DNA from 3 places in the Streptomyces sp. NPDC004609 genome. Region 2 is predicted to be linked to each of the others. Evidence: riboswitches for the same ligand, from Rfam matches in the RefSeq annotation. Region 2 holds a riboswitch; each other region holds the start of a gene.

The links. A riboswitch is a leader RNA that binds a small molecule or an ion and turns the genes downstream of it on or off. The one in region 2 is predicted to bind cyclic di-AMP.
Region 1: it holds a riboswitch for cyclic di-AMP, as region 2 does, so the genes downstream of both, ACFYT4_RS13050 (C40 family peptidase) here and ACFYT4_RS30280 (transglycosylase SLT domain-containing protein) in region 2, are expected to answer to the same signal.
Region 3: it holds a riboswitch for cyclic di-AMP, as region 2 does, so the genes downstream of both, ACFYT4_RS23100 (M23 family metallopeptidase) here and ACFYT4_RS30280 (transglycosylase SLT domain-containing protein) in region 2, are expected to answer to the same signal.

Annotation. Positions count from the first base shown of each region.
Region 1 is NZ_JBIALS010000010.1:110,450-112,677, reverse strand. It holds gene ACFYT4_RS13060 (ATP-dependent Clp protease proteolytic subunit) at 16-654, shown strand; gene ACFYT4_RS13055 (hypothetical protein) at 662-970, shown strand; cyclic di-AMP (ydaO/yuaA leader) riboswitch at 1,281-1,476, shown strand; gene ACFYT4_RS13050 (C40 family peptidase) at 1,480-1,956, shown strand; gene ACFYT4_RS13045 (ATP-binding protein) at 2,213-2,228, opposite strand, start outside.
Region 2 is NZ_JBIALS010000040.1:43,133-45,360, forward strand. It holds gene ACFYT4_RS30265 (DUF397 domain-containing protein) at 1-116, shown strand, start outside; gene ACFYT4_RS30270 (DUF397 domain-containing protein) at 212-397, shown strand; gene ACFYT4_RS30275 (DUF397 domain-containing protein) at 490-678, shown strand; cyclic di-AMP (ydaO/yuaA leader) riboswitch at 1,209-1,365, shown strand; gene ACFYT4_RS30280 (transglycosylase SLT domain-containing protein) at 1,368-1,850, shown strand.
Region 3 is NZ_JBIALS010000024.1:24,501-26,728, forward strand. It holds gene ACFYT4_RS23095 (HPr family phosphocarrier protein) at 1-58, shown strand, start outside; gene ACFYT4_RS23100 (M23 family metallopeptidase) at 413-1,189, opposite strand; cyclic di-AMP (ydaO/yuaA leader) riboswitch at 1,202-1,400, opposite strand; gene ACFYT4_RS23105 (M16 family metallopeptidase) at 1,629-2,228, opposite strand, start outside.

The DNA.
Region 1 (2,228 bases), on a different contig from region 2:
GAGGAGAGGTATGCCATGAACAGCCGCCGCGTCACCCGCTACGTCCTGCCCCAGTTCACGGAGCGCACCGCCCAGGGGACCCGCACCCTCGATCCGTACGCGAAGCTGCTCGACGAGCGGATCGTCTTCCTCGGAACCGAAGTCGACGACACCGCCGCCAACGATGTGATCGCGCAGTTCCTCCATCTCGAACACGCGGCGCCGGACCGGGACATCTCGCTGTACATCAACTCCCCCGGCGGCTCGCTCAGCGCCATGTCCGCGATCTACGACACCATGCAGGTGGTCACCTGCGATGTGGAGACGACCTGCATCGGCCAGGCCGCGTCCACGGCGGCGCTGCTGCTCGCCGCGGGCACACCCGGAAAGCGGTTGGCGCTGCCCGGGGCGCGGATCGTCGTCCGGCAGCCCTCGCTCGACGAGCCGATGCGGGCCATGCCGTCGGATCTGGACATCGCGGCCCGGGAACTGCTGCGGCTGCGCACCCTGCTCACCGGGCTTCTCGCGCACCACACCGGCCGGACGGTGGAGCGGATCGCGGCCGACCTGGAGCGGGACACGTTCTTGGACGCCGAGGCCGCCAAGGAGTACGGACTGGTGGACCACGTCATCGCCACCCGCAAGTCCTCGCTCGCCGCCCGCGCCGCGGGGTGAGGGCGTCGTGCTGCTCCCGGAACTGCCGCCGCTCCCCGCGTTGACCCGCGCCGAGAGCGAGTTCGTCGACAGCTATCTCGAAGTCGTCGACATGGTGGGCCGGATCAATCCGGCCCGATCCACCCACACCTATGGCGCGCTCCGCGCCGCGCAGGCACTCGTCGGCCGTGCGGTCGCACTGCGGGACGCGCTGGCGCTGATGCACGCGCGGGGCGAGAGCGACGTCCACGCGGCGACGCTCGTCGAGGCGTTGAGGGTTCTCGACGGCGAAAAGAGGGCATTCCGGACCGCTCTTCCACCGGATCCCGATCGCTGAAGAACTCACGGACAGCCGTCAACCGCCAGTGGAGTACCAGTAGAGGTCCCCCAATTGATGTAGTCGCTTCCCGGCTAGCGACTACGGTCGAGTTGCGCATCCCCACCGGCAAGCAAACGGAACGCCTTATTCCTTTGCTGGTACGGGCCTCTTCGGCCGTCGAGTTCCGATGCCTGTAGACGGCACGTCCACCCGAACAGCCCATTCGTGTTGAAACTCACATATCGCCGTTTTGGCTCGGAAATCCACCTGCCCGTAGGTCAAGATCCCTGGGACGACAAGCCCCCGTCACCTCGGCGGGGCGGTCCGGACGGACGCCGAGTCCTGCCGCTGTTCCGGATGACTGGTCGACAGGAGTGCTTCGGCAGGAGTGGAGGACCCGAGTATTACGGGACAGCCGGATCCGTCCGGATCTGTTCCTCGGGGTGAAGCCGCGCCAGCGGCCGGGCACCTTCGTCCGCCCGAACCCGACAGGTCATCCTTCACAGGCGGCTGACGAAGGGTTGCGCATGAGTGCGCAGATGAACGTCCCGTTTCTGATCAGCCGGGCGGGCGCCGTATCGGCCCTGACCCTCGCCGCGCTCGGCGGCTCCCTGCTCGTGCCGGGCGGCACGTCCGAGGCACAAGCGGCCACGGCACACGCGGGGAAGGCGCTTCAGATCGCGGCCTCGAAGAAGGGGGCCCCGTACAAGTACGGCGCCACGGGCCCCTCACGCTTCGACTGCTCGGGGCTCACGCTCTACTCGTACAAGAAGGCGGGCAAGAAGCTGCCGCGGACCGCCCAGCAGCAGTACAACTCGACCCGCAAGGTCTCGGCGTCCAGCCGGCAGGTGGGGGACCTGGTCTTCTTCCACTCGGGCAAGAGGGTCTACCACGTGGGCATCTACGCCGGAAAGGGAAAGATCTGGCACTCCCCCAAGACGGGGTCGTGGGTGAAGCTGGACAAGATCTGGAGCAAGAGCGTCTGGTACGGACGGGTGCGCTGACCGCCTGCCGTCAGAGCCGTACGCCGGTCGCCGGGAGTTCCCCGGTGGCCGGCGTACCGGCGTGAACGCGCCGAATTCCGGGGGCTCCCGGGGACGTACGAGCACCTGCTCGGCTCCCCTCCGCCCCGGGGCCGACGGCCTCCCGGGGACCTGCGGAGAGCCTGCGCGCCCCGCCCGGGCCCCGGCGCCCGGCCCCACCCGCGGGGCGAACGCCGTCAGCCGGCCTCCGAACCGCCGCGGCCGGATGGGACGGTGATCAGTTCCGTACCGCC
Region 2 (2,228 bases):
AGATCGCCGCCACCGACCAGACCGTTCACGTACGGGACTCCAAGGACCTGGCGCGCCCGCACTTCGCCGTCGGGCGGGACGGCTGGTCGGCCTTCGTTCAGTACGTCCGAGACTGACCCCTCGGAACTGGCTCAACCCGTACAACCAACCCCAGCCAACACAGCCGGGCACACGAGCAAGCGCAGGCCCGGCTGTGGGTGAGGAGCGCACGATGAGCAGGAGAGCAGAACTCTCTTGGTTCAAGTCCAGTTACAGCGGTACTCAAGGCGACAACTGCGTTGAGGTCGCCGTCACCGAACAGGTCGTCTGCGTACGGGACTCCAAAGACGTGACAGGCCCCCGCTTCGCCGTTGGTCGGGAGGGCTGGGCCGTGTTCGTGCAGTACACCCGAAGCTGAGCCTCCGAAGTGACCCACTCGTACAACGAGTGAGTCATCACAACTTGGGCCCGCCCGCAAGGTGCGGGCCCGAGCCAGTGGAGAGGAGTGCAATGAGCGACTCAACCGGTCCCGTCTGGTTCAAGTCCGGCTACAGCAGCGCCCAAGGTGACGACTGCATCGAGGTCGCCGTCACCGATCAGGCCGTACACGTTCGTGACTCCAAGGACCTGGAGCTCCCGCATTTCGCCGTCGGCCACCTCGGGTGGGCCCGGTTCGTGAAGTACGCCGCACACCACTGATCCGTACGCAGGCATGCCATCAGCCGGTCCCGGGTAACGGTGGGATCCGCCGGGCCCGGGAGCGGCGGGCGGGGAGGGTGACGCGCGGCGCCTCGGGATGCGGCTGGTCAGGTCCCTCATGGAGGGGCTGGGGACCTGCGCAGTGCGCGCGGCATGCGGGAGTCGCCGGTCAGGGCTCACCTCCGCGAGAGTATGACACCCGTTGGGGCTAATGGGCTAAATGTCCATTATGCCTGCCTTTCTCTCCAATGCCCCTAAATAGCCTTTCCTGTTGCCTCTTTTAGATAACGGCTCGATAAGTGACAAGCGTCACCTGGGAGCCAAAAAGATCAATTCACCCCTGTCTCATTCCATCGCCACAAAACGCGAGTTGGGCATATCCGCCAGATCATGAACATCCGGCACTCGACAGTCGCACCCGGCAAAGGGTTTCGAAAAGGAATCCGCGTCTTGTTCCCCCCGCCCGGTCTCGTCTACGGTCTTGCACTACTCGGGACGGAACGCCTCATCCTGCCGCCGTCCGACAAACGAGGACCAACTCACTCACTCATGGCAGGAGCGGGGGAACCAGGTAAGCCGCCGGTACCGCAAGGGACCGGCTTGGGGTGAATCCGCATCATCCGATGCGGTAGGGCATCTCCAGCCCGAATCCGACAGCTCACCTCGCAGGCGACGGAGAGGAAAACAACATGCCTGCCCAGGTAAAGCAGCACCGGTTCGGAAACCGCTCGTTCACCCGGGGACTCGTCGCGCTCGGGGCCGCAGGCGCCGTGCTGGCGCTCCCGCTGGCCGGTGCGGCCACGGCCCACGCGGCCCCCGCCGCCGCGACGGCGGCCAAGGCCACGACGTACCCCAACAACCTCGACGGCTGGATCAGGGAAGCGCTGTCCGTCATGGCCGCGAACGGAATTCCGGGCAGCTACGAGGGAATTCACCGGAACATCATGCGCGAGTCCTCCGGAAACCCGCTGGCGATCAACAACTGGGACTCCAACGCGGTGGCCGGAACACCCTCCAAGGGCCTTCTCCAGGTGATCGACCCGACCTTCCGGGCCTACCATGTTCCGGGTACTTCGACCAACAGCTACGACCCGGTCGCCAATATCTCCGCCGCCTGCAACTACGCGGCCGACCGGTACGGCTCGATCGACAATGTATTCGGGCCCTACTGACAATCCTTGAACTTCATCACGCGAGAACGCCCCCGTACCCCCGGGGGCGTTCTCGCGTCATGAGGCCGACCCACCCCGCAGGGCCCGAAGGCCGAGCCCTGCCCAAGGACAGTGAGGACCGGAACGAGGAAGTGGACGGGGGCCGGCACTCCGGCCGCACCCCCGGCGCCGAGCGGCCGACGGAACCGGCGCGACCGAGACCGCGAACCGGTCCGGCGGGCGTACACAGGATCGGCCATCTCCCGTTGCCGATCGACGCGTTGACAATGTCAACACGCTTCTCTACCTTGTGGGCCTGAGGTTCTGTCCTGCTTCCGTTGAGCAGCCGTGCGGGGCGAGTTCCGGGGGCATGTCATGCGACACAGGGGGGTGTGAGTC
Region 3 (2,228 bases), on a different contig from region 2:
GGACCGGCTGGCCAAGCTGGTGGCCGAGGGACTGGAAGAGCTCCCGGAGACGGTCTGAGGGCACGGCACCCCTCGGACGGCGCCCCGCGCCGCACCGCCGCTTCACGGAACACCCGGAAGAACGGCAAACCGGGAGCACCGGATATCCGGAACGGTCGTACGGCCCCGGCGGCCCGCTCCGCCGTTCTCGGCCTTCACCGCACGGCATACAGGCGCCGTCCCGCATCACGGGACCGGCGCCTGTCGCCGTATCAGGGGAAATCCCCGCTCCCACGGGTGACGCGTTTCCGGGGAGAGGTCACTTCCGGTGAAAGGGAGTCGGCACCCGGCACGGCCCACGCCGAAGGCCCCGGCGTCGGAACGCCGGGGCCTTCGGAAGCGGTGATCGCCGCGCGGGCGGTGGTCGCCCGTGTCAGACCTTCACGCCGTGCGAGCGCAGATACGCGATCGGGCTGATGTCCGACCCGTACTCGGCGTCGGTGCGGACCTCGAAGTGGAGGTGCGGTCCGGTGGAGTTGCCGGTCGAGCCCGCGAGCCCGATCCGCTGCCCCGGCATGACCTCCTGGCCGACCGAGACGCTGATGGAGGACAGATGGCCGTACTGGGTGTACGAGCCGTCGCGCATCTTGATCACGACGTTGTAGCCGTACGCACCGCCCCAGCCCGCCTCGACGACCGTTCCGGCTCCCACGGACACCACCGAGGTGCCGGCGGGGGCGCGGAAGTCGACGCCCGTGTGCGTGCCGGAGGACCACAGCGAGCTGTTGGCCTGGTACGCGGTGGAGACATGCGAACCGGCGACGGGCAGCCGGTAGGTGTTGAGGAGCTTGCGCTCGGCCTCGCGGGCGGCGCGCTCCTCGGCCTCACGGGCGGCCTTCGCACGGGCCTCGGCGGCGGCCTGTGCCCTAGCGGCGGCCTCGTCGGCCTCCTTCCGCTGGACGACGGCCTGATCGGCGACCGTGTCGGCCATCCTCTCGGAACCCAGGGCCTCGATGACCCCGGTGTCCTCGGCGCTGAGGCCGGGCTCCGCGGGCTTGGCGTCGGAGTCCGAGTCGGCGGCGAACGCCGGGGCGGCGATGGTTCCGATGACACCGGTGGTGGCGAGGGTCGCGGCTCCGGCGATGCTCGCGCTCTTGCGCGACATCCGGCTCGGGGCGCGGTGTTTCCCGGCGGGGCGGGTGAACGCCATGTAGGGGCTTGTCCTTTCCTTCCCTCTCGCCTACCGGGTTAGCTGACGGGTTCGGAGCAGGAAGGTCTCCTACGGGCTCCTCCGCGGGATGCGAAGGGGTCCGATTCACCCCTGTGGGGATCTTGCCCCTCCGGGCGCGTGGACCGCGGCAGGAGGGAGGGTCCCCGGCTCCCCCGGCTCGCGCCTGACGGGGATTCGGCGATGACTGTCCGTGCCGCGGGTGCGGCGTACTCCCGACGAACAGCCGGGTCGACGCTAGGCCGGAGAGCTCTCGATCACCAAACAGACGGCCGATTTTGTTGCTTACGCCACAGGACGTGTCACCCAACTTCCGTCCAATCTGGACATATAGCGGGTCTGAGAACGAGCCAACAGGAGAGCCCCGGTGTCACCCGGACACCGGGGCTCCGCTCCACCCGCGGGGCGCGGACGGACCCAATCAGCCCGTGACGACCGTCACTTCGCCGATGCCGAGCTCCTTCACCGGCTCGGCGATCTCCGAGGCGTCACCGACGAGCACGGTGACGAGCCGGTCCTCCGGGAACGCGCTGACCGCCGCGGCCGTCGCCTCCACGGTGCCGGTCTCGGCGAGGCGTACGTACAACTGCGCCTGGAAGTCGTCCGGGAGGTGCTGTTCCACCTGGTCGGCGAGGGTGCCGGCGACGGACGCCGCCATCTCGTACCGCAGCGGGGCGACACCCACCAGGTTCTGCACGGCGACGTCGCGCTCGGCATCGGTCAGCCCCTCGGACGCGAGCGTCCGCAGCACCTGCCAGAGGTCCTTCAGCGCCGGACCGGTGTTCGGTGTGTCCACCGAGCCGCTGATGCCGAGCATCGCGGCTCCCGACCCGTCGGGGGCGGAGCACAGGACCTGGCCGAAGGCCCGTACGCCGTAGGTGTAGCCCTTCTCCTCGCGCAGCACCCGGTCCAGCCGGGAGGTGAGGGTGCCGCCCAGGCAGTACGTGCCGAGCACCTGGGCGGGCCAGACGCGGTCGTGGCGGTCGGGGCCGATCCGGCCGATCAGCAGCTGGGTCTGCAC